DNA from 2 places in the Variovorax sp. PAMC 28711 genome. Region 2 is predicted to be linked to the other one. Evidence: predicted binding sites of a transcription regulator. Region 2 holds the regulator's gene; the other holds the start of a gene.

Region 1 (14,280 bases), 1.7 Mb from region 2:
GCGAGCTTCTTGACCTCGTCGAGCGAGCGAGCCAGCTTGACGCCGCCGCCCTTGCCGCGACCACCGGCGTGGATCTGGGCCTTGACCACCCACACCGGGCCGCCGAGTTTCTGGGCGGCTTCGACCGCCTCTTGCACCGTGTAAGCCGGAATGCCGCGAGGCACCGGTACGCCGAACTTGGCAAGGATTTCCTTGCCTTGATACTCGTGAATCTTCATGAGGGGGATCTCTCGGAAGGGAGGTTGAGAACTGGAAATCTGAGGTGATCTGGCTGTTGTCCGCGGGCGACGGCAGCCTGACGGCTGGGGGCGGCGAACAACCGCGGACTGTATCATGGTGCGCCGCACCAACGCTTGCTGCGCCGCTGCGGTCAATACGTAGTTTCTTGTACTTTCTCCAGAGCAACACCATGGCCAAGGTCTTCATCGATGGCGAAGCCGGCACCACCGGCCTGCAAATTCGCGAGCGGCTCCAGTCGATGCCGCAGATCGAACTCGTGAGCATCGCGCCCGCGCTGCGAAAAGACGTGGCCGCCAAGCGCGATCTGATGGCCAGCGTCGACCTCGTGGTGCTGTGCCTGCACGGCGACGCGGCCATCGAATCGGTCGCCCTGATCGACCAGCTGCCCGGCAAGAAGCCCAAGATCATCGATGCCTCGACGGCACACCGCACGAACCCCGACTGGGCCTTCGGGTTCCCTGAACTGGTCGCCGGCCACTGGCAGGCCGTGGCCGCATCGGACCGCGTCGCCAACCCGGGTTGCTACGCGACCGGCGCGATCGCCATCGTGCGCCCGCTGGTCGACGCGGGTCTGCTGCCGGCCGACTTCGCGATCGCGCTGCCGTCGGTCAGTGGCTATTCGGGCGGCGGCCGCACCATGATCGAGGCCTGCGAAAAAGGCGAGGCGCCGCTCTACGAAACCTACGCGCTCGGCCTGAAGCACAAGCACATCCCCGAAATCATGAAGTACACCGGCCTCACGCGCCGCCCGGTGTTCATTCCGGCGGTCGGCAACTTCCGGCAGGGCATGCTGGTGCAGTTGCCGTTGCACCTCGACGACCTGCCGGGCAAGCCGCACGCCGCCGACCTGCACGAGGCGCTCGCCGCCCACTACGCGAAGAGCAATACGCCCGAACAGTTCGTGAAGGTGCTGCCACCGACTGCCGACGGCAAGCTCGAGCCCACTGCGCTGAACGACACCAACGTGCTCGAGCTGCGCGTCTACCCGAACGAAGACCACCGCCATGCGGTCGTGATCGCGCGCCTCGACAACCTGGGCAAGGGCGCGAGCGGCGCGGCCGTGCAGAATCTGAAGCTGATGCTCGGTCTTTGAGCGTCGCTCGACACCATAACAACGAGGAGAAATCATGGCCACCCCTTTCCCGAAACCCAGCCGCGCATTCGTCGCTGCGTCATGGACGGCGCTGTTCGTCGGTGCGATCGTCTACCTGATCGGGCTGTGGAACGCGACCATGCAGCTCAATGAAAAGGGCTACTACTTCACCATCCTGATGTATGGGCTGTTCGCGGCGGTGTCGTTGCAGAAGTCGGTGCGCGACCGCCTCGAGGGCATCACGGTCACGGGCATCTACTACAGCCTGTGCTGGATCTCGCTGCTGCTGTCGGTGGCGCTGCTGGCCGTCGGCTTGTTCAACGCAACGTTGGCGAACAGCGAAAAGGGCTTCTACGCGATGGCCTTCCTGCTTGCACTGTTCGGCGCGGTCGCCGTGCAGAAGAACGTGCGCGACATCGCTTCGCACCAGGCCGAAAACGGCGGCCTGGGCGCGGCCGACGCAGCCTGAGTTCGCGGTCCGCGGCGGCGCTGCGTCAGCGCAGCATCGCGGACATCGCCGAGCACGCGTTCAGCATCCGCACCGCCGCTTCGACCGTCGGTGCGCCGAAGCGCAACTCGACCGGCGTCGTCCGCTCGAACGTCGGCCACTGACAGAAGAGGTCGGCCAATGCCGGCGTCTGCGTGCGCAGCGTGACGGTGAGCGGCGTTGGCCACACCCACGGCGCCACCGCGGCACGGCCTTCCAGCGCCGACACGACACCGGCCCGGATCGCAGCGCACGACTGCGCCGGCGAGAGCGACACGCCGCCCGTCTGCCCCATCGCCTGCTTGGTCTGAACGAAGGTGGTTGCCGGAAACAGCGCGCGGTTCTCGGCGATGAAGACGTCGTCGCCGCTGGCCATCCACACCGGCACGCCGTACTCGCCGGCCAACGCGCCGTAGATGCCCGCCTCGCTCATCGGCTGGCCGTCGAACTCGACGGCCGCGAAGGCGAAGCTGTTGATCGTGTGCGCCAGGATGCCCGCGCCCTGCGCGCGCGAGTGGTAGCCGACCATGCAAACGCCGTCCACGCCGAGATCGACACCCGCCACCATGCTCAGGTAGCGCGGCTTGCCCTGGATCACCTGCGCGCGCGCATCGAGCAGATCGGGCGGCATGTTGCGAAAGTCGCCGTGCGAATCGTTGACGTACACCACGGTCGCGCCAGCGTCGAACGCGCCGGCGATGGCCGCGTTGGCCTCGTCGGTCATCCAGCGGCGGGCGCGCTCGTATTCGGGGTTGCCCGCGCGGGTCTGCTGAAAGTGGAAGACGCCGGCCACGCCTTCGATGTCGACCGAGATCAGCACCTTCATGTCAGAGCCGATCGATCTTCGGGTCGAGTGCATCGCGCAGGCCGTCGCCCAGCAGGTTGAAGGCGAGCACGGTGAAGAAGATCGCGAGCGACGGGAACAGCGCCACGTGCGGGGCATTGACCATGTCGGCGCGCGCCTCGTTCAGCATCGCGCCCCATTCGGGCGTCGGCGGCTGCGCGCCGAGGCCCAGGAACGACAGGCTCGCCGCCGTGATGATCGAGGTGCCCAGGCGCATCGTGAAGTACACGACGATGGCCGAGATGGTGCCCGGCAGGATGTGCCGCAGCATGATCGTGCGGTCGCTCGCGCCGATGCTGCGTGTCGCTTCGATGTAGGTGAGGTTCTTGAGCACCAGCGTGTTGCCGCGCACCAGGCGCGCGAAGGCCGGCACGCTGAACACCGACACGGCGATGATCACGTTGGTCATGCCGCTGCCGAGGATCGCCACGACGCCCAGCGCCAGCAGCACACCCGGAAAGGCGAACAGCACGTCAGAGATGCGCATCACGATGCGGTCCCACCAGCCGCCGTAGTAGCCGGCCAGCAAACCCAGCACCGTGCCGACGATGGCGCCGAGCACCACCGAGAAAAAGCCGGCGGCCAGCGAGATGCGAGCACCCATCAGGATGCGGCTGAAGATGTCGCGCCCCAGCGGATCGACGCCGAACCAGTGCACCGCCGAGGGCCCCTGGTTCAAGCGGTCGTAATCGAAGAAGTTCTCGGCGTCGTACGGCACGAGCCAGGGCGCGAAGACCGCGACCCCCACCAGCAGGACCACGAAGACGAGCGCGCCGAAAGCGACGCGCTGCATGCGGAACTTGCGCCAGAACTCGCTCCACGGCGTGCGCACGTTGGCTTCGGCCATCGCGGTCGTCATGGGCGCTTCACTTGTATCGGATGGTGGGATTGATGAAGCCATAGAGCACGTCGACCACGAGGTTGATCAGGATGAATTCGAGCGAGAACAACAGCACCAGGCTCTGGATCACGGGGTAGTCGCGCATCTCGATGGCGTCGACCAGCAGGCGGCCGAGGCCCGGCCAGTTGAAGACGGCCTCGACCACGATCGAGCCGCCCAGGAGGAAGCCGAATTGCAGGCCCATCATCGTCACGACCGGAATCAGCGCGTTGCGAAGACAGTGCTTCAGGATCACCCACTTTTCGGACACGCCCTTCGCACGCGCAGTGCGCACGAAGTCTTCGCCGATCACCTCGATGAACGACGCCCGCGTGAAGCGCGCCATCACGGCAGCCACCGCGGCGCCGAGCGTGATCGACGGCAGCACGTAGTGGCGCCAGGTGTCGGCGCCGACGGTCGGCAGCCAACCCAGCTGCACCGAGAACACCTGCATCAGCAACATGCCGAGCGCGAAGGCGGGAAACGAGATGCCCGACACCGCGAGCGTCATGCCCACGCGGTCGGGCCACTGGTTGCGGTACACCGCCGAGACGATGCCGATCACTATGCCGAAGATCACCGCCCACACCATGCTGGTGAGGGTGAGCAGCAGGGTCGGCATGAAGCGTTCGGCAATCTCGGTCGACACCGGTCGTTTGGAGCGCAGCGACATGCCGAAGTCGCCCTGCACGATGTTCACGAAGAAGTTCAGGAACTGCCGCGGCAGCGGTTTGTCCAGCCCGAGGTCCTCGCGCACCATCTGCACGGTTTCCGGGCTGGCGTCGACGCCCGCCGCCAGCCGCGCCGGATCGCCCGGCAACAGGTGCACGAACAGGAAGACCAGCACCGCGACGATGAACAGCGTCGGCAGCAAGCCCAGGAGACGCTTGAGGATGTAGGAGGTCATCGTCGCCGGGCCGCGGTCACTTCAGTTCGACTTCGTCGAAGTTGAAGCTGCCGTCCGGAATCACATAGAAGCCGGTCAGGTTGCGCGCGCGCACCGACAGCAGTTGCTCGGTCACGAGGAAGGCCCAGGGCGCGTCCTTCCAGATGCGCTGCTGCGCGTCGGCGTAAAGCTTCGCCTTGGCGGCCGGGTCGGTGGTAACCAGCGCCTTCTTGATGTCGGCGTCGACGTCGTCGTTCTTGTAGTAGGCCGTGTTGAAAAGCTTCGGCGGATACGACTCCGACGCCAGCAACGGACGCATCGCCCAGTCGGCTTCGCCAGTCGACGACGACCAGCCCACGTAGTACATGCGCACCGGCGCGGTCGCCGGGTCTTGCGCGCTCTCGACGCGTTCGACGCGCTGGCCGGCTTCGAGCGCCTGCACCTGCACCTTGATGCCGACCTGCGCCAGCTGCTGCTGCACGAACTGGATGACCTTTTGCGCGGTCGTGTAGTTGTAGGCCGACCACAGCGTGCTCTCGAAACCGTTGGGGTAGCCGGCTTCCTTCAGCAGCTCTTTCGCCTTGGCCGGGTTGTACGGCCACGGACCGAGCTTGACCGCACCATCGACGCCCTTGGGCAGCACGCCCTCGGCCGGGATCGCGTAGCCGGAGAAGGCGACCTTGACCAGCGCTTCCTTGTTGATCGCGTAGTTGATGGCTTCACGCACCTTCGGGTTGTCGAAGGGTTTTTGCGTGGTGTTCATCGAGATGTAGCGCTGGATGATCGACGGCGCGGCGGTCACTTCGAGGCTGGGCTTTCCCTTGAGATTTTGCGCGGCTTCGGGGGGCATCGGAAACGCGAAGTGCGCCTCGTTGGTCTGCATCATCGCGGAGCGCGTGTTGTTGTCGACCACCGGACGCCAGGTGATGCTGTCGACCTTCGGGTAGCCCTTGCGCCAGTAGCCGTCGAACTTGGCGACCTTCAGGTAGTCGGTCGATTTCCATTCGACGAACTTGAACGGGCCGGTGCCCACCGGGTTCTGCGCGATGCCCTTGCTGCCGAACTTGGCGAGCGCGGCCGGCGAGATGATCACGGCCGACGGATGCGCCAGCGTGTTCATGAACGGCGAGAACGGCTCTGTCAGCGTGAACTTGACCGTGGTCGCATCGACCGCCTCGGTCTTGGCGATGTTCTTGTAGAGGTTGTAGCGCTTGAGTTTGTTGTCGGCGTTGGTCACGCGGTCGAAGGTGGCCTTGACGGCCTCGGCATTGAAGTCGGTGCCGTCGTGGAACTTGACACCGCTGCGCAGCTTGAGCGTGTAGACGAGGCCGTCCTTGCTCACCGTGTGGCCGGTGGCCAGCACCGGCACCATCTTCATGTCCTTGTCGAAGCCGTAAAGGCCTTGGTAGAACGACTTGGCGACGGCTTGCGAGAGCGTGTCGTTCGCGTCGTATGGGTCGGTCGTCGTGAAGTTCGACTGCACCGCGACGACGATGTCTTTGGCGGCGTGCGCGGAGGCGGCGAAGCCTGCCAGGCCGGCCAGGGCGAGGCCGGCGGCGATACGGGAGAGAGGTTGGCTCATGGTGGGACTCCTTTGAAAATTCTAGAAACCGCCCGCCATCGGATGGCGGGCGACGAAGTGACCGGACCCGGGCACGACCTCGACCAGCGGCTGGACGTCGGGCTCATGGCCGGGTGGATAGACAGGGCTCGGGATCTCGCCCTTGAGCAACGTGCGGCCGATGTTGCGGCGCGTCGGATCGGCCACCGGCACCGCGGCCATCAAGCGCTTGGTGTAGGCGTGCTGCGGGTTCTCGAAGATGGCGCGGCGCGGGCCGATCTCGACGATTTGGCCAAGGTACATCACCGCCACGCGGTGGCTCACGCGTTCGACCACCGCCATGTCGTGCGAGATGAAGAGAAACGCCACGCCGAGTTCGCGCTGCAGGTCGAGCAGCAGGTTGATGATCTGCGCCTGGATCGACACGTCGAGCGCCGACACCGATTCGTCGGCGACGACCACCTTCGGGTTGAGCGCCAGTGCGCGCGCGATGGCCACGCGCTGACGTTGCCCGCCGGAGAACTCGTGCGGATAGCGCTGCGCATGGTCGGCCGGAAGCCCGACCTTCTCGAGCAGCCAGCGCACGCGTTCCTGTGCCGCGCTGCCGCTCGCGATGCCGTGCACCAGCAGCGGCTCCATGATCGAGTAGCCGACCGTGACGCGCGGGTCGAGCGACGCAAAAGGGTCTTGAAAGATGAACTGGATGTTGCGGCGCAGCGCCTGCAGTTCGCGCGTGGGCAGGTCGAGCACGTTGCGGCCATCGAACTCGATGGAGCCGCGCTGGCTCTCGACCAGACGCAACAGCGAGCGGCCGGTGGTCGACTTGCCGCAACCCGATTCGCCGACCAGCGCCAACGTTTCGCCGGCCCGCAGGTCGAAGCTCACTTTCTCGACCGCATGCACTTCGCGCGTGACGCGATTGAGGAGGCCGCTGCGCAGCTCGAAGCGCGTGACGAGGTCTTTCACACGAAGGATGGGTGGGATGTCGCGGCGCACCGTGTCGTGCGGCGCGGGCGGCGGTTTCGGGGCGCCGCCGGCATCGACCTGCAACAACTCGAACTTCGCCGGCAGGTCGGTGCCGCGCATCGCGCCGAGCTGCGGCACGGCCGACAGCAGCGCGCGCGTGTAGGCGTGGGCGGGCGCGGCGAACACCTGCGTCGAAGCACCCGCCTCCACCTTGTCGCCGCGGTACATCACGAGCACGCGGTCGGCCACTTCGGCCACCACGCCCATGTCGTGCGTGATGAACAGCACACCCATCTGCATCTCGGTCTGCAGCTCGCGGATGAGCTGGAGGATCTGCGCCTGGATCGTGACGTCGAGCGCGGTGGTCGGCTCGTCGGCGATGAGCAGCGAGGGCCGGCACGACAGCGCCATCGCGATCATCACGCGCTGCCGCATGCCGCCCGACAGCTGGTGCGGAAAGCGGTCGAGCACGTTGCGCGCTTCGGGAATGCGCACGAGTTCGAGCATGCGCAATGCTTCGGCACGCGCGGCGGCGCGGTCCTTGCCCTGGTGGATCGCGATGGCCTCGGCGATCTGGTCGCCCGCGGTGAACACCGGGTTCAGCGAGGTCATCGGCTCCTGGAAAATCATCGCGATGTCGGCGCCGCGGATGGTGCGCATCGCGGCATCGGAGGCGCGCGCGAGATCGAGCACCTGGCCGTTGCGGCGACGGAACGCCATGCGGCCATCGACGATGCGGCCACCGCCGTATTCCACCAGCCGCATTAAAGCGAGCGAGGTCACCGATTTGCCGGAGCCCGACTCGCCGACGATCGCCAGCGTTTCGCCGCGCTCGACGTGGAACGACAGGTGGCGCACCGCGTCGACCACGCGCTCGGAAGTCGAGAAACGCACCGTGAGGTCGTCGACGGCGAGCACGCGCCCTTCGGGCAGCGCGAGCGTCGGCGATGCCGGTTCGGATCGTTCGGGTGCGGGGATGACAGCAGACATGGCGGCCCCGGTTCAGCGATGGATCGCGGTGTGCGGCGTCTCGGCGCCGCGGGCGTGGGCGCGGTACATGCCCGAGGTGTTGAACGAGAGACTCAGGTTGCCGTGTTTGTCGACCGCGATCAAGCCGCCACGCCCGTCGATGGCCGGCAGCGCTTCGAGGACGACGGCATCGACGGCCTGCTGCAGCGTCTGGCCCGCATAACGCATGCGCGCGCAGACGTCGTATGCCGCCACGCAGCGCATGAACATCTCGCCGCTGCCGGTGCACGACACGGCGGCGGCGCGGTCGTCGGCGTAGGTGCCGGCGCCGATCAACGGCGTGTCGCCGATGCGGCCCGCGCGCTTGTTGGTCATGCCGCCGGTGGAGGTGGCGGCGGCGAGGTGGCCGAACTGGTCGAGCGCCACCGCACCGACCGTGCCGAACTTGCTGCCTTCGGCGAGCGGTGCGCTGTCGTGATCGAGCGCGACGCGGTCGGCGGCCAGCGCGTGGCGCAGTTGCTGGCGGCGTGCCTCGGTCGAGAAGTACGACGCATCAACCATTTCGAGCCCCGCGGCCCGCGCGAACGCTTCGGCGCCGGCGCCGCCGAGCAGCACGTGCGTACCATCTTCCATCACCGCGCGCGCGGCCTGCACCGGGCGGCGGATGTGGCTCACGCCGGCCACCGCACCGGCGCGCAGATCAGCGCCGTTCATGACGGCTGCGTCGAGCTCATGGGTTTCGTCGTGCGTGAAGACTGCGCCGTGGCCGGCGTTGAACAAGGGGCAGTCTTCCAGCATGCCGACCGCGAGGCAGGTCGCGTCGAGCGCGCTGGCGCCGCCCAGCAATGCGGCCTGCGCGGCGGCGACGATCGCGTGCAGCGCGTCGTGGTACGGCCGGGCCGCGGGCGCGCCGGACGCGACCGCCGCGATGGTGCCGGCGCCGCCGTGGATGGCGATGACTGGGGTGGTGCTCATGGCGTGGGGGTTCTCATTTGACGCGATCTGCCGGCGCTGCGCGCAGGCCTTGCCCGGCATGCAGCCAGGGCATGAGGGATTCGACGACGTTGCCGGCGCGTTGGAACGCATCGGGCGCGCGCAGGGCAACGGCGCTGGTCAGCGCTTCGATGACGGCCAGCGCGCTGGTCTCGCAGTTCGGGCGATAGCGGGTGTCGGTCTGGGCGTAGAGCACCACGTCGGCCAGTGGCGCGAGCGGGGAGCTCGGGCGGTCGGTCAGTGCGAGCACGGCGATGCCCCGGTCGCGCGCGATACCGGCCAGCGTGACGGTGTCGGTCAGGTAACGCGGATAGCCGATCGCGACCAGCAGGTCGCCAGGCCTGCCGCGCGACAGGGCCCGCGCTGCGTGCGTCACCCCGCTGATGGCCGGCAGCAGCCGGGCGTCGGCGCAGTACGGGTCCAGCCCGTGCTGCAGCAGCCCCGCCAGAAAGGCGCTCGCGCCGTAACCGGCGATGTGGACGGTCTTTGCGTCGAGCAGGTGCTGCACCGCGCGCTCGCAGGCACCGTAGTCGAGCGTGCGGCGCGTCGCCTCGATGTTGCGATGGCTCTCTTCCAGCGCGGTCGCGAACACCTGCGCCACCGTCGACGGCTGCGCGAGGTTGCCGCGCAATTGCTCGACTGGCGCCAGCAACGGCTCGAAGCCCCGCACCAGTTCCGACCGGAAACTCGCGTAACCCTCGAAACCGAGCGCCCGCGCGAAACGGTTCGCCGTGGCGATCGACACGCCGACCGCCGCCGCCAGTTCATCGATGGGCAAGGTGGCGACCTGCAGTGGATGCGAGCGCACGTAGTCGGCCACCTGCCGGTGCGAGCGCGTGAGGCGCGGCAGCGCCTCGGCGATGCGCTGCGCCACGGTGGTGCTTTTGACGGAAGAAGTTACGGAGGTCACGCGCGCATTCACGCACCCTCAAAGGGCGAAAAAGTAAATTTAGTCGCAAATATAGCGGCGGAAAGAAAACTTTTGGTCATTCGCGTGTTTGACGCAAATTCCGGACCCGCACCCCGACGCCGATTCAGTCGTCGTCGACGTTGCCCTTGAACACCTTGCCGACCACCGCGCCGCTGAAACCGCGCGCGAGCAGAAAGCGGGTTTGCTTCGCTCGCGCCTTGGCATCGACCGGCGGTTCTTCGAAGCGGCGAAGCCACAGCGCCCGGGCACGGGCCAGTTCGCTGTCTTGCAGGCCGGCGACGGCGGCCGCGATGGCCTCGGGCGCGATGCCCTTTTGCTGGAGTTCCTGCCGCACGCGCAGGGCGCCCATGCGCGGTGCGCGCTGATGCAGCACCGACTGCACCACGCGCGTCTCGCTGATGAAGTCCTTGGCGGCCAGTTCGTCAAGTGCCATGGCAAGGGTGCCGGGCACTTCCTCGTACTTCTTCAACTTGCGTTCGAGCTCCGCACGCGAGTGCTCGCGCTGGCTCAGCAAGCGCAGCGCTCGGCCTTTCAGGGACGGGGCAGCGAAGGCCACGGGCTGTGCGATCGGTGCGCCGCCCGCGCCTTACTTTTCAGCCTTGTCGGCTTTTTCGGCCTTCTCTGCCTTGGCCGGCTTGGCATCGACCACGTCGGCGCCGGAGGTCGCGGCCAGCAGCGGGATACCCAGCGATTCGCGCACCTTGTTCTCGATCTCGCGCGAGAGCTCGGGGTTCTCGCGCAGGAATTCGCGGGCGTTGTCGCGGCCCTGGCCGATCTTCTCGCCCATGTAGGCGTACCAGGCACCGGACTTGTCGACGATCTTGGCGACCACGCCCATGTCGATGATTTCGCCTTCGCGGCTGATGCCTTCGCCGAACAGGATGTCGAACTCCGCCGTCTTGAACGGGGGGCTGACCTTGTTCTTGACCACCTTGACCTTGGTTTCGTTGCCGATGGCTTCGTCGCCCTTCTTGATGGTGCCGATGCGGCGGATGTCCAGCCGCACCGAGGCGTAGAACTTCAGCGCATTGCCGCCGGTGGTGGTTTCGGGCGAGCCGAACATCACGCCGATCTTCATGCGGATCTGGTTGATGAAGATGACCATGCAGTTGGTCTTCTTGATGGTGGCGGTGAGCTTGCGCAGCGCCTGGCTCATCAGGCGGGCCTGCAGGCCGGGCAGCGAATCGCCCATTTCGCCTTCGATTTCAGCGCGCGGCGTGAGTGCGGCGACCGAGTCGATGACGATCAGATCGACCGCGCCGGAGCGCACCAGCGAATCGACGATTTCGAGCGCCTGCTCGCCGGTGTCGGGCTGGCTGATCAGCAGGTCGGACAGGTTCACGCCGAGCTTCTGGGCGTACTGCACGTCAAGCGCGTGCTCGGCGTCGACGAAGGCGCAGGTGCCGGCCTGCTTTTGCATTTCGGCGATGACCTGCAGCGTGAGCGTGGTCTTGCCCGACGATTCCGGGCCGTAGATCTCGATGACGCGACCGCGCGGCAGGCCGCCGACGCCCAGCGCGATGTCCAGGCCGAGCGAGCCGGTCGACACGACCTGCACGTCTTCCAGCGCCTCGCCCTCGCCCAATCGCATGATCGTGCCCTTGCCGAACTGCTTTTCAATCTGGGCGAGTGCGGCTTGCAGCGCCTTGGCTTTTTCGCTGCCTGCGACCGAAATACTGGTGCCTTTGACGAGTGCGTCCATGAGAAAACTCCTTGAATATCAACAGGTTGTGATGGGCTTGCATCTGTCTGCGTTTAATCACAGGCTGGATGCTTGAACAGTAATGTACAGGCCAGTCCGGCGAAGTAAACCAGATTTATGGTCAGTTTGCATTACCATTTGGCCGCATGATTTCCGCCCTCAACGACGACTGGCGCCAGACCCATCTGGGCCGCCTGCTCGGCCACGCCCTGCGCCGTTTCGACGAGCGCGTGCTGGCCTTGATGGCGCACGACGTCGACGTGCCGCTCGCCCTCTCCAACCTCGCGGCGCGACAGCAGGTGAGCGCGGCGCACGTCCACATCACGCGGCACCTGGCGCGCGACGGCTCGCGGCTGACCGAACTGGCGCAACGCGCCGGCATGACCAAGCAGGCGATGGGCACACTGGTCGACCAATGCGAGGCGTGGGGCCTGGTCACGCGCGGACCCGACCCGCTGGATGCGCGCGCACGCCGCGTGCTGTTCACCGCCGACGGACTGGCCTGGCACGAAGCCTTCCGCAAGGCCGTGGCGCAGGCCGAAAGCGAGTTTCGCGCGAGCGTGGGCGACGACATCGCCACGGTCGTCACCATCGGTCTCGAAACCTACGCCGCCGCCTAGAATCCGCCCACACAGCCGGAGGCAGGCGATGCGGATTCTGATTGCGGAAGATGACCAGGTGCTGGCCGATGCGCTGCTGCGCAGCTTGCGCACCTCGGGCGCGGCGGTCGACCACGTCGCGACCGGCTCGCAAGCCGACGCGGCGCTCATGACCAACAGCGAGTTCGACCTGCTGATCCTCGACCTGGGCCTGCCGAACCTGCACGGCCTGGAGATCCTGAAACGCCTGCGGGCGCGCGGCTCGCAACTCCCGGTGCTGGTGCTCACGGCCGCCGACACCGTCGAAGAGCGCGTCAAGGGCCTCGACTACGGCGCCGACGACTACATGGCCAAGCCCTTCAGCCTGCAGGAACTCGAGGCGCGCGTGCGGGCGCTCACGCGGCGCGGCATGGGCGGCACCAGCAACGCGATCAAGCACGGCCCGCTGGTGTACGACCAGGCCGGCCGCGTGGCGACCATCGACGGGAAGATGGTCGAACTGTCGGCGCGCGAGCTCGGCCTGCTCGAGGTGCTGCTGCAGCGCGCCGGCCGCCTCGTCAGCAAGGACCAGCTGGTCGAACGGCTCTGCGAGTGGGGCGAGGAAGTGAGCATCAACGCCATCGAGGTCTACATCCACCGCCTGCGCAAGAAGATCGAGAAAGGCCCGGTCCGCATCGCGACCGTGCGCGGTCTCGGCTACTGCCTCGAAAAAATCAGCCCGTGAAGATTTTTCAGCGCGGCCAGCGCTCCCTGTTCGGGGAAATCCTCGACTGGATGCTGACCCCGCTGCTGTTGCTGGTGCCGGTGAGCATCGGCCTCACCTGGCTGGTGGCGCAAGGCATCGCCAACGCGCCGTTCGACCGGGCGCTCGAATACAACGTGCAGACGCTGGCCAAACTGGTGACGGTGCAGCAAGACCGCGTCCAGTTCTACCTGCCGCTTCCCGCCCGCGAAATGCTGCGCGCCGACGACACCGACAAGGTCTACTACCAGGTGCGCGCGATCGGCGGCGCGGTGCTCGGCGGCGACAGTGACCTGCCCGAGCCGCCCGACGACGACGCGCTCACCCCCGACGTTTTTCACATGCGCGACGACCGCATGCGCAACGACGCAGTGCGCGTGGCCTACACCTGGGTGCAACCCGCGCTGGCGGGCGCGCCGATGGTGCTGGTGCAGGTGGCCGAAACGCGCGAGAAGCAGCAGGTGCTCGCGACCGAAATCATCAAGGGCGTGCTGCTGCCGCAGTTCGCGATCCTGCCGCTGGCGATCTTGCTGATCTGGCTGGCCCTGGTGCGCGCGATCAAGCCCTTGTCCGAGCTCGAAGAACGCATCCGCGAGCGCAAGCCTGACGACCTGAGTCCGCTCGACGACAGCTCGGTGCCGTACGAAGTGGCGCCGCTCGTGGCGTCGGTGAACGGCCTCCTGACCAAGCTCAAGGAATCGATCGCGACGCAAAAGCGCTTTCTGGCCGATGCGGCGCACCAGCTCAAGACGCCGCTGGCCGGCTTGCGCATGCAGGCCGACCTGGCGCAACGCGACGGCGCCGACGCCGCCGAATTGAAGCAGTCGCTCAAGCAGATCGGCCGCGCGAGCATCCGCGCCACCCACACGGTGAACCAGCTGCTCGCGCTCGCCCGCGCCGAAGGCGGCGCCGGTGCCTTGTCGTGGCAGCCCTGCGACCTCGCGCGGCTGACCGTCGAAGTGGTGCGCGAAGCGGTGCCGCGCGCGATCGAAAAGCGCATCGACCTCGGCTACGACGGCGCCGAACCCGGCGCCCCCGGCGTGCTGCTCGAAGGCAATCCCACGCTGCTGAAGGAACTGGTGCGCAACCTGGTCGACAACGCGATCGCGTACACACCGTCGTCGCCCGAACGGCCCGGCGTGATCACCGCACGCGTGCTCGGCGATCCGTTCGGGCACATCCTGCTGCTGCAGGTCGAAGACTCGGGACCGGGCATCGCCGATGCCGCGCGCGAGCTGGTGTTCGAGCCGTTCTACCGGGTGCTGGGCAACGAAGCCGACGGCTCTGGGCTCGGCTTGCCGATCGTGCGCGAGATCGCGCGCCAGCACAAAGCGACGGTGACGCTGGAAGATGCCCATCCGGGGACGCAACCACCGGGCGCACGTTT
Region 2 (14,280 bases):
CCGCGCTGCACCGAAGACGATCTTCGCGCCGCCATGGAAGCCGCAGGCCGCACGGTTGCGCACCGGCTCGAGCGCTGGCTGCCGGCGCTCGCGACCATCGCCTCTGCTGCGCCGCTGCTGGGCCTGCTCGGCACGGTGATCGGCATGATCGAAATCTTCGGTTCGCAGTCGCCGGCCGGCGGCGCGGTCGGCGCGGGCAACCCGGCGCAACTGGCGCACGGCATTTCGATCGCGCTCTACAACACAGCATTCGGCTTGATCGTAGCGATCCCGACGCTGATCTTCTGGCGCTACTTCCGAACGCGGGTCGACGACTACCTGCTCAACCTCGAACTGGCCGGCGAACGCTTCGCTCGCCACCTGAACGCGCTGCGCAAGTGAGCCGCGAATGAAACCCGGCCGCATGCAGTTTCGCCACGGCGCGCGCGACGAGCCGGAAATCAACCTGATCCCGTTCATCGATGTGCTGCTGGTGGTACTGATCTTTCTGATGCTGTCCACGACCTACAGCAAGTTCACCGAGATGCAACTCCGGTTGCCGGTGGCCGATGCGGACGCGCAACGCGACTACCCGAAGGAAATCATCGTCGCGGTGTCGTCGGACGGGCGTTACGCGATCAACAAGAACCTGTTGCCCGATCGCAGCGTGGAAACGGTCGCCGCCGCGCTCGCAGCCGCCGGCAGTGGCGCCAAGGACAACGTGGTCATCATCAGCGCCGACGCGATGTCGCCGCATCAGGCGGTGATCACCGTGATGGAGGCGGCGCGCCGCGCCGGGCTCATGCAGATCACCTTCGCCACCCAGTCGGCCGCGCAGGCGGGGCGATAGCTTTGCGAACCGGGTCGCGGTTGCAGCAGGCCTGGCTGCAGCGCGGCGCCCTGGCGTGGCTGCTGTGGCCGCTGTCGTGGCTCTACGGGGCCATCGCTTCGGTTCGACGCGCGCTCTTTCGATTCGGCGTGTTGTCCACCGAAACCGTCGACGTCCCGGTCATCGTGGTCGGCAATGTGGTGGCGGGCGGCGCGGGCAAGACGCCGGTCGTCATCGCGGTCGTGCAGCACCTGCAATCGCGAGGCTTGCAGGTCGGCGTGGTGTCGCGCGGCTATGGCCGAGTCACCACGGGTTGTCGCGAGGTGGTGGACGACAGCCTTGCACGCGAGGTCGGCGACGAGCCTGCACTGATCCGCCGGCTCACGGGCGCCCCCGTATTTGTCGCGGCGCGACGGGTGGAAGCCGCCCGAGCATTGATCGCGTCGCACCCGCGCACACAGGTGATCGTGAGCGACGACGGCTTGCAGCATCTGGCGTTGGCCCGTGACATCGAAATCTGCGTGTTCGACGACCGCGGGACTGGCAATGGTTGGCTGCTGCCCGCCGGCCCGCTTCGGGAGCGGTGGCCGCGCCCGTGCGACCTCGTGCTGCACACCGGCGACCGACCGGCGTTCGGCGGATTCACCGCGCAACGTGCGCTCGCGGACGATGTCGTGCACAGCGACGGGGCGCGCAGCCCGCTGGCGGCACTGGCCGGCCTCAAGGTGATCGCGATGGCCGGCATCGCCAGGCCCGAATCGTTTTTCACGATGCTGCGCGCGCGCGGTGTCGTGCCCATCGAGACGATCGCGCTGCCCGACCACCATGATTTTGCGCATTGGAGCCGGCCACCGGGTCAGGGCTACAGGCTCGTCTGCACTGAAAAAGACGCTGTGAAGCTGTGGCATTCGGCACCCGACGCGCTCGCGGTGCCGCTGCGCTTCACGCCCGAGCCGGCGTTCTTCGACGCGCTGGACGCGAGGCTGGCAAAGTTATCATCGACCGATGGACACCAAGCTGCTTGAACTGCTCGTCTGCCCCGTGACCAAGGGCCCGCTGACGTGGAATGCCGAGAGGCAAGAACTTTCTTCGCGCAGTGCGCGGCTGGCCTACCCGGTGCGCGACGGCATCCCGGTGCTGCTCGAAACCGAAGCGCGCACGCTGACCGACGAAGAGCTCGGACTTTGACGCAGGCGCCGCGTTCGGGCGACCCCGGGCCGGACTACACGGTCCTGATCCCCGCGCGTCTCGCGTCAACGCGTCTTCCCGACAAGCCGCTCGCCGACATCGCCGGCATTCCGATGGTCGTGCGCGTCGCACAACGCGCCCTCGCCTCGCGCGCCAGCCGTGTGGTGGTCGCGGCGGACCACCTCCGAATCGTCGCCGCGTGCGAGGCGCACGGCATCCAGGCGCTGCTCACGCGCACCGACCATGCGAGCGGCAGCGATCGGCTTGCAGAAGCCTGCGAACTGCTCGCGCTGGAAGACGAAGCCATCGTGGTGAACGTGCAGGGCGACGAGCCCTTGATCGACCCCGCGTTGATCGACGCCGTGGCCGACCTGCTGGCCGCGCACCCCGACACGCCGATGAGTACCGCCGCGCATGCCATCCACACGCTGCAGGATTTCGTGAACCCGAACGTGGTGAAAGCCGTGCTCGACGCGAGCAGTCACGCGATGTACTTCAGCCGCGCGCCGATCCCGTGGTGGCGCGATGGTTCCGGCCAGAACGGCCCAACCGCCCTGCCGACGCCCGCACCGCTGCGGCACATCGGCATCTACGGCTATCGCGCGGGATTCGTGCGGCGCTTTCCGACACTGCCGTCGGCGGCGGTCGAAGGCATCGAAGCGCTCGAGCAGCTGCGCGTTCTGTGGCACGGCCATCGCATCGCCGTGCATGTTTCGCCTCAGGAACCGGGACCCGGAATCGACACGCCCGAAGACCTGGCGCGGGTGCGCGCGATGTTCGCCAAGCGCTGATTCAACGCGTCCCGAAGGCGGCATTTCTTCACGGAGCTGCGTGCTATCCTCGACGCAACTCCGCCCCGTGCAGCCCTGGTCGTATGCGGCGCGACAGAAATCGAAGAATCTTCCGAGGACACCATGAGACTGATTTTGTTGGGCGCCCCCGGGGCGGGCAAAGGCACGCAAGCTGCCTTCATTTGCCAGAAGTTCGGCATTCCGCAAATCTCGACCGGCGACATGCTGCGTGCCGCTGTCAAGGCGGGCACACCGCTCGGTCTGCAGGCCAAGGCCGTGATGGAATCCGGTGCGTTGGTGAGCGACGATCTGATCATCAACCTGGTGAAGGAACGCATTGCGCTGGCCGACTGCGCCCAGGGCTTCCTGTTCGACGGATTCCCGCGCACGCTGCCGCAGGCCGATGCGATGAAGGCCGCGGGTGTCAAGCTCGACTACGTGCTCGAAATCGACGTGCCCTTCAGCGACATCATCGAGCGCATGAGCGGCCGTCGCTCGCACCCGGCCTCGGGCCGCATCTATCACGTCAAGTTCAATCCGCCGAAAGTGGAAGGCAAGGACGACCTGACCGGCGAAGAGCTGGTGCAGCGCAAGGACGACGAAGAAGAAACCGTGCGCACCCGCCTCGACGTGTACAGCCAGCAGACGCGCCCGCTGGTCGACTACTACTCGCAGTGGGCCACCAACGAGCCGGCAGCGGCGCCGAAGTACCGTGCCATCAGCGGTGTGGGCACCGTCGACGAAATCACCCGGCGCGCGCTCGCTGCGTTGGGCAGCTGAGCGCCGCGGCGCTCGCTGCTAAAGGTCGCCGTGGCGACCTTTTTTCATGGGCGCTCAGGCGGGGCTCGAGCGCAAGCCGTAGGCCTTGCCGTCCACGTACAGATATTCAACGCGCATCACCGCCTCGCCCTTCTCTTCCTTGAAGACGAAGCCCAGCACCGAGACCGCAGCGCCTGGCGCGATCTCGGCCACCTTCCAAGCCTCCATGCGCGTGAGAGGTGCCAGTTCCAGTTCCCAGCGCCGGTCCTTGCGCGTCGGAACCACCGCCTTGGCCAGCAGCGCCTTGCCGTCGACCGGCCCGCTCTGTGCCGGGACGGGCCGCTGCGCAATGTCCGCGGGCACCCGAAGGTTCGAAGGCACTTCGATGACCAGCTCGGCATGCGGATTGCGCCATGTCGACTTGACGACCTGGCCTTCGAGCCAGACGGGACGGTCGGTGTCGAAGCTGCTCCAGCCGTGGTGCGCCCATGCAGGGGACGCCAGCGCGGGCACCGAAGCGGCAGCCAGCACGAGATGACGACGTTTCATGGGCGATGCTCCTTTCAATAGGCAATCCAGCGGCCGCAAAACACGACCGCCAGCCAGATCGCAGTGGACAACAACATTTGTACCCGCGCCATCGCGTCAAGTTTGTCGAGCGATCGGCGGCCGTGGAACCAGGCCGCATTGCAGGCGGCCGCGAGCAGCAGCGTCATCTTCACGACGAAGAACCGATTGGCGATGAGTTCCTCGGGGCGTGTCGCGAACATCAGCAAACCGGTGGCCGCTGCCAGCGTGAACCCGGTGAGCGCGATCGACAGCGACAGACGCGCCAGCGCCTGCACCGGCAACGCGTCGCCCCGACCGAACACGCGCAGTTCGAGCGACACCAGGTTGCCCAGGAGCAGCGCGATGCCGACGATGTGCAAGGACTCCAGCGCCGGATAAGCCCAGGCATGCGACTGAAGGCCTGCAAGCATCGTCAGCGCTCCGCCCGCGGCAACCCGAGGAGTTCGAGCATCAGCGCGATGCGCGCTTTCACCGGGGTGAGTGCACCCGCGTCGCGCAAGGACTCTCCCGGTCGCGCCAGGATGCGACCTTCGACGCAACGTGTCGCGCGGACCACCGCGACGCCCGCCGCCTGCGCTCGCAGCGCTGCAGCCTCGAGCACGTGGTGAACGGTGCCGTTGCCTGTCGCGGCAATCACCAGACCCCGCAACGGACCCGTCTTTTCGTGGGCCGTCGGTGACGCCATCAACGCATCCACCATGGCGCCGCCGGCACCCGCGTGACTCACCACGATCTCAATACGGGGGACCGCCGTGACAGCGGCGATTTTGTCGACCGCTGCCTGCGAACCTGCAGCCCGCGCTTCGGGCCAGCTTCGCACCGGACGGACCGCCCCTTCTTCGACGTAACCGATCGGGCCGGCATCGCCCGACGCGAACGCATCGAGGCGGTAGGTGTGGACTTTTTTAACATCGAGCGCGCTATGAACCGTCCCCGCGCAGACGGCGCACACGCCCCGCGCACCCGGTGTCGCGGCAACCACGATGCCATCGCGAACATTCTGTGGGCCGTCGGGCGACAACGCCGTCGCCGGGCGCATGGCGCAGGTGAGCACCACGGGCTTGTCGGGCGACAGCACGGCCTGCAGGAAATACGCAGTTTCTTCGAGCGTGTCGGTTCCGTGCGTGATCACGATGCCCACAACGTCGGGCTGGGCGAGCCAGTGCGCGCAGCGCGACACGAGCGCCTGCCACACCGCGAAGTCCATGTCCTTGCTGTCGACTTGCGCAACCTGCTCGGCGACCAGGGCGATGCCGGCCGGCGCTTCGATGCCAACCAGCAAATCCGCCACACCGACCTCGCCTGCGGTGTAGCCAATGTTGTCGTCCGCCGATGCCGCGCGGCCGGAAATCGTGCCACCGGTGCCGAGAATGACCACGTGCCGCGCACCGGCCCTTGTTGTGTTGTTCATGCTTGCCAACTTCAGAAAACTGGTTAAAAATACAGTTACTGGATATTCAGCCAGTTCATTAGGTCGATGTGCAAGGAGTTCCCATGCAGTTCGCAGTCAAGCTTACCGCCCGCCAGCAGCAAATCCTGGACCTGATCCAGAGCGCGATCGCGCGCACCGGCGCACCGCCCACCCGTGCCGAAATCGCCAACGAGCTCGGCTTCAAGTCGGCCAATGCGGCCGAGGAGCATTTGCAGGCTCTGGCGCGTAAGGGCGTGATCGAACTGGTGAGTGGCACTTCGCGCGGCATCCGGCTGCGCCCCGATGTCCTGCGCTCGCTCAACGAATCGCGCAACAACCAGTTTTCGTTGTCGTTGCCCGGCATGGCGCAACTCGCACTTCCCCTCATCGGTCGCGTGGCGGCTGGTGCGCCCATCCTGGCGCAAGAACACGTCGATCAGACCTACTACGTCGAAAGCACGCTGTTCCAGCGCCAGCCCGACTACCTGCTGAAGGTCAAAGGCATGTCGATGCGCGACGCCGGCATCATGGACGGCGATCTGCTCGCTGTGCAATCCACCAAGGAAGCGCGCAACGGCCAGATCATCGTGGCGCGTTTGGGCGAAGAGGTGACCGTCAAGCGCCTCAAGCGCACCAAGGACCTCATCGAACTGCATGCCGAGAACCCGGATTACCCCACGATCGTGGTGCAGCCAGGTGAGCCTTTCGAGATCGAAGGCCTTGCCGTCGGTCTCATCCGCAACACCATGCTCATGTAGCGCGTGACTGCTGCATTCTGAAAAACCGGCTGCAACAGGTGGCGGGCGTATGGCGAAGAGCCATCACCCTGTCGCAGTCGTTCCAAGCAATCCTGCCTGTGTTCAACCCCTGACATCCTGGAGTTCACATGGGAATCGCCCTTCTTACCCTCGCCGACCTGTTCACGCCGCTGCAAACGCTGGCCAACCGATGGATGCCTGCGCGTCGTGTGCACCGCAACGCGCTGCGTTACGTTGCGGTGCGGCCTGTTTGTACCGCACGCGCGGCTGCTGCATCGGCGGTGTCGCCTGCCATCCGGCCATTGCGCGTGGTTCGCGTCGTCGATCCTCAGCGCGCCGGTCGCGCCTCCGGGCGCGTGGTGATTTCGGGGCGCATGGCCGATGTCTGCGCCGAACTCGATCGGTTGGCCGCCCTCGAGGCCGCAGACGAGTTGCATCGCCTGATGCACTGACCAGCGCTTTCGCACGCGCTACGGCTCGGAGCCGGGGAGTGCAAGGCACAATCATGTGCCATGAACATTGTGATTCTCGACGACTACCAGGACGCCGTGCGCAAGCTGCGCTGTGCCGCCAAGCTCGATGCCTACGCGGCCAAGGTGTACACCAACACGGTCAAAGGCATCGGCCAGCTCTCCGTCCGGCTCAAAGACGCAGACGTGATCGTGCTGGTCCGGGAGCGCACCCAAATTTCCCGCCAGCTCATCGAAAAGCTGCCCAAGCTCAAGCTGATTTCTCAGACCGGTCGCATCGGTGGACACATCGACGTGAATGCGTGCAGCGAGCAAGGTGTGGCGGTGGCCGAAGGCTCCGGTTCGCCGCTGGCGCCCGCCGAGCTGACGTGGGCGCTCATCATGTCGGCGATGCGCAGGTTGCCGCAGTACATCAGCAACCTCAAGCATGGCGCATGGCAGCAGTCGGGGCTCAAGTCGGCATCGATGCCAGCGAACTTCGGCCTCGGCTCGGTGCTCAAGGGCAAGACGCTCGGCATCTGGGGTTACGGCCGCATCGGCCAGCTCGTGGCGCGATACGGCCAGGCGTTCGGCATGCAGGTCGTCATCTGGGGCCGCGAGGCGAGTTGTGCAAAGGCGCGTTCGGACGGCTTCCAGGTCGCACCGACCCGTGAGGCGTTTTTCATGGCGGCGGATGTGCTCTCGGTGCATCTGCGGCTGAACGACGAGACGCGCGGCATCGTGACGCTTGAAGACCTGTCGCGCATGAAGCCGACCGCCCTCTTCGTCAACACCTCGCGCGCCGAGCTGGTCGAACCCGATGCACTGCTGGCGGCGCTCAATCGGGGGCGGCCCGGCATGGCCGCGATCGACGTTTTCGAAAGCGAACCGCCTTTGCAGGGACACGCGCTGCTGCGCCTGGAAAACTGCATCTGCACGCCACACATCGGTTACGTGGAGCAGGACAGCTACGAGATGTATTTCGGTCAGGCGTTCGACAACGTCGTGAGCTTCATCAAGGGCAACCCGACAAACATCGTCAACCCAGGCGCACTGCAAGTCCGACGCTGAGCCGGACCCAGCGTACTCAGCGCTTGATCGGCGGCCGTTTCGGCGCGATTTCCGCTTCGGTTTCGTCGTCGAAAAGATCGAAGTCGATCAGGTTCGTGTCTTTGGCCGGCGCATCGGGCGCGATCGCGTCGATTTCTGCAGGCATCGTCTCGAACGCCGTTTTGTCGAACTCGGCAAGGTCGAGGTCCATGCGTGCCTGCGGTGGCACCACGCCCGGACGGACCGCCGCCAATGCGGGGCCGTTCGCAAAAGCCTGCGAAGACCCAAGCACCGTGTCGTGTTGCATTCCTTCGTCGATCGCGCCGTAGAGCGACGGTGGCAGCATCGGCGCGGTGTCGAGCGCATGCGCCGGCACCTGGGGTTCAATCGGCGACGGCACGGTCGGCTCCTGACCATGGCCAAAAGTATCGACGAAGGACAGTGGCGTGACGGGAGCAGGCGGCGCGCTGTCGGGGTCGATCACTTCTTTCGCAACCGAATAAAGGAGTAGCAATTCCTGGTACGCCGCAAGATCGAAAACCTCGTCTTCGTGCGCACCCGGCTTGCGGAACACCAGTTCCTCGATGAGGGCCAGGGTGCCCGGCTCCGGCCACTGCGATTCGATGCGGGCCAGCGTGCTGCGGTAGTGCTCGAGGCCGCGGCCGACTTCGGTGAACTTGTCGAACTCCGGCACATCGGCGTTGAAGGCCCGCTCGAAGTCCTGCCGCAGGCCGGCGTATTCGTCGCGGCGACCAAGCGCATGAAAGATGCGCAGCAAATCGAGGTACGCCAGCGCACTCGTGCCGGGGTTGTCGGCGATGTGTTCGCTCAATACGGCAATGGCCTGGTCGTGCTGGCCGAGCGACAGGAAGAAGTCGGACTGCTGCTGCACATCGAACAGTTCTTCGGTGTTCACCGGTCGCACCGGGGCGCCGTCCGGCGTGCGTGCGATGGTACTGTCGGTCGCCGCTTCGAGGTCATCGAACTGCGATGTCGAAAACACGGCTGGCGATTGCCAGCTGCCGCTGGGCGCCAACGCGCGTTGCGCGCCCTTGCCCTGCGACGGGCCGTGAGGATCACCGTCCGGGCCGTGGAAATTGGCTTGCGGGCCGGGCTGTTCGCCCCACCATGCCGGCGCCGATGCGCGCTTGGCCAGACGCCAGAGCAGCAGCATGCCGATGAGGGCCAGCAGCAGCATCGCGATCAACGTATACACCAGCGGGTTGCGATAGCGACTCTGGCGCGCGTCGGCCAGCTCACTGCGCATTTCGAGCAAGGTGCGCTGGTTTTGTGCAGTCTGGTCGCGCAACGCGGCGAGTGTGGCTTCGAGCGACTGCATGCGCTGGGCGTCGCGCTGGGCATCTTCGGCGGGGGTGCCGACCGCACGCCACAACGCCGCGGCTTCGGCCCTTTTGGCCGGATCGTCTGCCGCCGGCATCGCGAGCGAAGGCGAGGTCTGCAAGCCGGCGTCGCGAACGGGCGCGGGCTCCAACGCGTCGAGCTGGAGGCGCGGGCCAGCGGGTGCAGCGCTCTTCGCGGTAGCGTCCGCCGGCGCGGGCGCGGGCTTCACGGCACGAGGCGTGGTCGCAGCGGGCGCCGGATTGGCCTGCGCAACGACAGCACGCCGGGGAGCGGCCGGCGCCCGCGCCACTGGCCGCGGCCGTGGGGCAGGTGCCGCGGACGCATCGTCGGCCGAACGCTCGGAAGCGCGGGCGTTGCCGTTGTTGCTGCTGCTGCGTCGTGTGGACCGCGGCGACGATGCATCGCCGCTGCCGTCGAACGACCGGAGCCCGTTACCCGAAACGCCTTGTGTCGTCGCGCCGGCGCTGAACGAAAGCGTCTCCGGCAAGGGCCGCGGACCGGACGTGGTCACGCCGGGTATGGCGATATCGGCCGGTACATCGGCGAGCAGCGTGAACCGCCGCGTGGACTTGGTGATGCAGCCCGCACTGACCATGACGGTCACCACCGGTTCGTCCACCGCCATGGTCGAACGCACGTGCATCCGAGGTGTTGCGGCGCTCGGCCCGGATTCGAGAGATACAGTTACGCGCCGGTCATCGATCCGCGTGTCGCCCTGGACCACTTCGGCTTCGAGGCAAAGCGAATCGCCTGCTTCGCCCTCATCCAGCGACAGCGGAATCAACAGATCGACGGGCTTGCCGATCCACGTCGACCCTTGGGGACGACCGATGGTCAAGGCGATCGATGGGAGCGCAAACCCGATCAGGACAAGGGCTGCTGCAATGCGGCGGAGTTGCAAAATGATTTGAAAAGCAGTCGAAAGTTGACACATTCTGACACGCTCGTCTGACACCAAACTTCAAATGGAGACATTTATCAAATGACTGTGAACTATTCCAAGGTCGGAATCATCGGCGCTGGGGCGATGGGACGAGGGATCGCGCAGATCGCGGCTCAAGCCGGCAGCGACGTGTTGTTGCTGGACAGCTTTGAGGGCGCTGCAGAGCGCGGCCGCGACGCGCTGCTGGCGCAATGGCAGAAGCTGCACGAGAAAGGCAGGCTGGACGAAGCGACGTGCGACGCCCTGGGCGCACGCATTCGGCCCGTGACTTCGATGCAAGATCTCGCGCAGTGCGATCTCGTGATCGAAGCGGTGGTGGAAAACCTCGAGGTCAAGCGTGAGCTCTTCAAAGCGCTCGAGGCCATCGTCGCGCCGACCGCGACGTTGGCGACGAACACCTCTTCACTGTCCGTCACGGCCATTGCAGCCGTCATGGCAAATCCGCGGCGCATGGCCGGCTTCCATTTCTTCAATCCGGTTCCGCTCATGAAGGTGGTCGAAGTCATCGCCGGCTTCAAGACGGATCCTGGGGTGTGCGAGCGGCTCGCCGACTACGCGCGCCAGATGGGCCACAGCGCCGTGCAGGCGAACGACACGCCGGGCTTCATCGTCAACCACGCCGGTCGCGGCTTCGGCACAGAGGCGCTGCGCATCGTCGGCGAGGGCGTGACCGACTTCGCCACGATCGACCGCATCCTCAAGGACCAAGCCGGCTTCCGGCTCGGACCGTTCGAGCTGATGGACCTCACGGCGCTCGATGTTTCGCATCCGGTCATGGAATCGATCTACCGGCAGTACTACGACGAGCCGCGTTTTCGCCCGAGCGTGATCACCGCCCAGCGACTTGCCGCCGGCGCATTAGGCCGCAAGACCGGCGAAGGTTTCTATCGCTACGTCGACGGAGCGATGCAGGTGCCGCCCGAGCCACCGGTGCCGACGATCGACCTCTTGCCGCCCGTGTGGGTGTCGCCGCGCGCCGCGCGTCGCGCCGAATTGCTGCGCATCGTGCATGCGCTCGGCGCGCAGATCGAGACCGGCGCGGCGCCCTCCCCGGCCGCGCTCACCGTGGTGGCGCCGCTCGGCTTCGACGTGACCACCGTGGCCGCAGTCGAACGGCTCGACGCGACGCGCACCGTCGGCATCGACATGATGATCGACGACGCCGCCACCAAGCGCCGCGTCGTCGCGACCAACCCGGCCACGCGTCGCGACATGCGCGATGCGGCGCACGCACTCTTCGCGCGCGACGGCAAGGCGGTGAGCGTGATCCGCGACAGCGGCGGCTTCGTGACGCAGCGCGTCGTCGGCACGATCGTCAACATCGCGGCCGACATGTGCCAGCAGCGCGTGTGTTCGCCCGCAGACCTCGAAACCGCCGTGAAGCTCGGCCTCGGCTACCCTCAGGGCCCGCTCGCCATGGGCAACCTGTACGGCCCGACCAACATGCTCGAAGTGTTGTTCAACCTGCAGACCGTCTACGGCGACCCGCGCTATCGGCCGAGTCCGTGGCTGCGCCGCCGCGGCGCCCTCGGCCTCAGCCTCCTTCACGAAGAAGAATGATCACGACGCGATGACAGCCCAACTCAAGAGCACCAGCGAGGGCCGCACGATGGTGCTGACTCTCGCCAACCCGTCGCAACGCAATGCGCTCGGCCCCGAAATCTATGCCGCGGGCGTCGAAGCGCTGAACGGCGCCGAGAGCAGCGATGAAGTGCGCAGCGTCGTGATCGTCGGTGACGGCGCGTGGTTCAGTGCCGGCGGCTCGTTGCAGCGGCTGGTGCAGAACCGCGCGCTCGACCCTGCCGTGCAGGCTGAAAGCATCGAGGGGCTGCACAACTGGATCGATTCGATCCGCACCTTTCCGAAGCCGGTGATCGCAGCGGTCGAGGGTGCCGCGGCCGGTGCCGGCTTTTCGCTCGCACTGGCCTGCGATTTCGTGATCGCTGCACGCGATGCCGTGTTCGCCGCGTCGTACAGCAACGTGGCGCTGTCGCCCGACGGCGGCCTCAGCTGGCACCTGGCGCAATCGCTGCCACGCCAGATCGCGAGCGAGTGGCTGATGAACGGCGAGCGCATCGCAGCCGAGCGACTGCATGCCCTCGGGCTGGTCAACCAGCTCACCGATTCCGGGCAGGCACTGGCCGGCGCACTCGCGCTGGCTGCCACGCTCAATGCGCGCGCATCCAACTCGCTCGCCAGCATCAAGGAGCTGCTGAGCGATGCGCGCGGCGCGAGTTTGTCGGCGCATCTGTCGGCGGAGCGCGATCACTTCGTGCGCAACCTGCATCATGCGAACGCCGGCATCGGCATTGCCGCGTTCCTTGCCAAAAAGCCACCGCAGTACGGGTAGACGACCCCCCAGGTCTCGCCCGTGACAACCCTCATCTTTTCAGTCGCCGACAGGACAGAACAATGGACGACCCCATTCTTACCATCGAAGAACGTGAAGCGATCAACAGTGGTCGCTGGTTTTCTTCTCTCTCACCATCGCTTCGGCACGACATTCTTCGATGTGCTTTCGTCAAACGCTACAAGGACGGCGAGCTGCTCGCAGCCCGCGGCGATCCACCGGAAACGTGGATTGCCTGTGCCAAGGGCGCGGTGCGCGTGAGTTCGACGGCCGTGTCGGGCAAGCAGGTCACGCTGACCTACGTGGAGCCGGGCATCTGGTTCGGCGACGTGGCGATGTTCGACGGGGACCGTCGCACGCACGATGCCTACGCGCATGGCGACACCACCACGCTGAACGTGGCGCGGGCCGACTTCCAGAAAATCCTCAACGCGCACGTCGAGTTGTACGAAGCCCTGATGCGTTTGCAGGCGCGCCGCATCCGCACCTTGTTCGGACTGGTGGAAGACTTGAACACACTGCCCTTGCGGGCGCGGCTCGCCAAGCAGCTGGTGCACCTGGTGCGCAGCTACGGCGTGCCGAGCCTCGCGGATGGCAGCCAGATGCGCATCGGGCTGCATCTGGCGCAGGAAGAGTTGGCGCAGCTGCTCGGCGCATCGCGCCAGCGTGTCAATCAGGAACTCAAGGCGATGGAGCGCGAGGACACCATCCGCATCGAACCGGGCGGCCTCGTGGTGCTGGACCGTGCCGCGCTGATGCGCATCTCCGAAGCCGACGTTTGACCGCGACATGACCCAACCTCAAGACTTCAGCAATTTCATCGGCACCCGCGCGGTGTCGCAGCAGCACAGCTTCGACAACGAGGTGCTGTCGGCATGGCTCGAAAAAAACCTCGCAGGCTTCCAGGGCCCGCTGACGCTCGAGATGTTCAAGGGTGGGCAGTCCAACCCGACCTACAAACTGATCACCCCGTCCAAGGCGTACGTGATGCGTGCCAAGCCGGGTCCGGTCGCCAAACTGCTGCCGTCGGCGCATGCAGTCGAGCGCGAGTACAAGGTCATGAAGGGCCTCGCCGGGACCGATGTGCCGGTGCCGAAGATGCTTTGCCTGTGCGAAGACGAGTCGGTCATCGGCCGCGCGTTCTACGTCATGGAGTGCATGGAGGGCCGCGTGCTGTGGGACCAGTCGCTGCCAGGCTTCAGCAACGCCGAGCGCGGTGCGTACTACGACGAGATGAACCGCGTGATCGCAGCGCTGCACACCGTGGATTTCGCCGCACGCGGTCTGGCCGACTACGGCAAGCCCGGCAATTATTTCGATCGCCAGATCGGCCGCTGGAGCAAGCAGTACAAGGCATCGGCCGATGGCGCGGGCGAACTCTCGCAGCCCATCGACGCCATGGAGCGCCTCATCGACTGGCTGCCGACCCACATGCCGGCGAGCGCCCGCGACGAGTCCAAGGTGTCGATCGTGCATGGCGACTACCGCCTCGACAACGTGATGTTCCACGCCACGGAGCCGCGCATCATCGCGGTGCTCGACTGGGAGCTCTCCACGCTGGGTCACCCGCTCGCGGACTTCAGCTACCACTGCATGTCGTGGCACATGCCGCCCACCACCGGACGTGGCATCGGTGGTGTCGACGTGGCGGCACTCGGCATTCCGACCGAGCGCGAATACATCGCCCGTTACTGCGAACGCACGCACATCAGCACGCCGGAGGCACTGGCCCCCGACTGGAATTTCTACCAGGCCTATAACCTGTTTCGGATGGCTGCGATCCTGCAAGGCATTGCCAAGCGAGTCGAAGCCGGTACCGCATCGAGCGAACAAGCCGTGGC

The links. The regulator LexA, encoded in region 2, represses DNA repair genes until DNA is damaged. The targets are predictions, from matches to a motif close to ACTGTATNNNNATACAGT.
Region 1: a site for LexA is predicted at 11,616-11,633, ahead of recA (recombinase RecA). Genes of this name have one in related genera too.

The regions. Positions count from the first base shown of each region.
Region 1 is NZ_CP014517.1:2,223,700-2,237,979, reverse strand. It holds gene sucC (ADP-forming succinate--CoA ligase subunit beta) at 1-218, opposite strand, end outside; gene argC (N-acetyl-gamma-glutamyl-phosphate reductase) at 410-1,333, shown strand; gene yiaA (inner membrane protein YiaA) at 1,368-1,802, shown strand; gene AX767_RS11050 (M55 family metallopeptidase) at 1,828-2,646, opposite strand; gene gsiD (glutathione ABC transporter permease GsiD) at 2,648-3,523, opposite strand; gene gsiC (glutathione ABC transporter permease GsiC) at 3,531-4,451, opposite strand; gene gsiB (glutathione ABC transporter substrate-binding protein GsiB) at 4,468-6,012, opposite strand; gene AX767_RS11030 (dipeptide ABC transporter ATP-binding protein) at 6,034-7,947, opposite strand; gene AX767_RS11025 (isoaspartyl peptidase/L-asparaginase family protein) at 7,960-8,901, opposite strand; gene AX767_RS11020 (MurR/RpiR family transcriptional regulator) at 8,915-9,829, opposite strand; gene recX (recombination regulator RecX) at 9,954-10,406, opposite strand; gene recA (recombinase RecA) at 10,437-11,552, opposite strand; gene AX767_RS11005 (MarR family winged helix-turn-helix transcriptional regulator) at 11,699-12,172, shown strand; gene AX767_RS11000 (response regulator) at 12,201-12,875, shown strand; gene AX767_RS10995 (sensor histidine kinase) at 12,872-14,280, shown strand, end outside.
Region 2 is NZ_CP014517.1:3,937,603-3,951,882, reverse strand. It holds gene AX767_RS19045 (MotA/TolQ/ExbB proton channel family protein) at 1-381, shown strand, start outside; gene AX767_RS19040 (ExbD/TolR family protein) at 404-829, shown strand; gene lpxK (tetraacyldisaccharide 4'-kinase) at 826-1,833, shown strand; gene AX767_RS19030 (Trm112 family protein) at 1,814-1,996, shown strand; gene kdsB (3-deoxy-manno-octulosonate cytidylyltransferase) at 1,993-2,787, shown strand; gene adk (adenylate kinase) at 2,911-3,567, shown strand; gene AX767_RS19015 (DUF6152 family protein) at 3,622-4,095, opposite strand; gene AX767_RS19010 (hypothetical protein) at 4,110-4,526, opposite strand; gene AX767_RS19005 (asparaginase) at 4,529-5,527, opposite strand; gene lexA (transcriptional repressor LexA) at 5,611-6,285, shown strand; gene AX767_RS18995 (hypothetical protein) at 6,414-6,737, shown strand; gene AX767_RS18990 (D-2-hydroxyacid dehydrogenase family protein) at 6,798-7,805, shown strand; gene AX767_RS18985 (hypothetical protein) at 7,822-9,984, opposite strand; gene AX767_RS18980 (3-hydroxyacyl-CoA dehydrogenase) at 10,129-11,649, shown strand; gene AX767_RS18975 (oxepin-CoA hydrolase, alternative type) at 11,660-12,439, shown strand; gene AX767_RS18970 (Crp/Fnr family transcriptional regulator) at 12,502-13,221, shown strand; gene AX767_RS18965 (phosphotransferase) at 13,229-14,280, shown strand, end outside.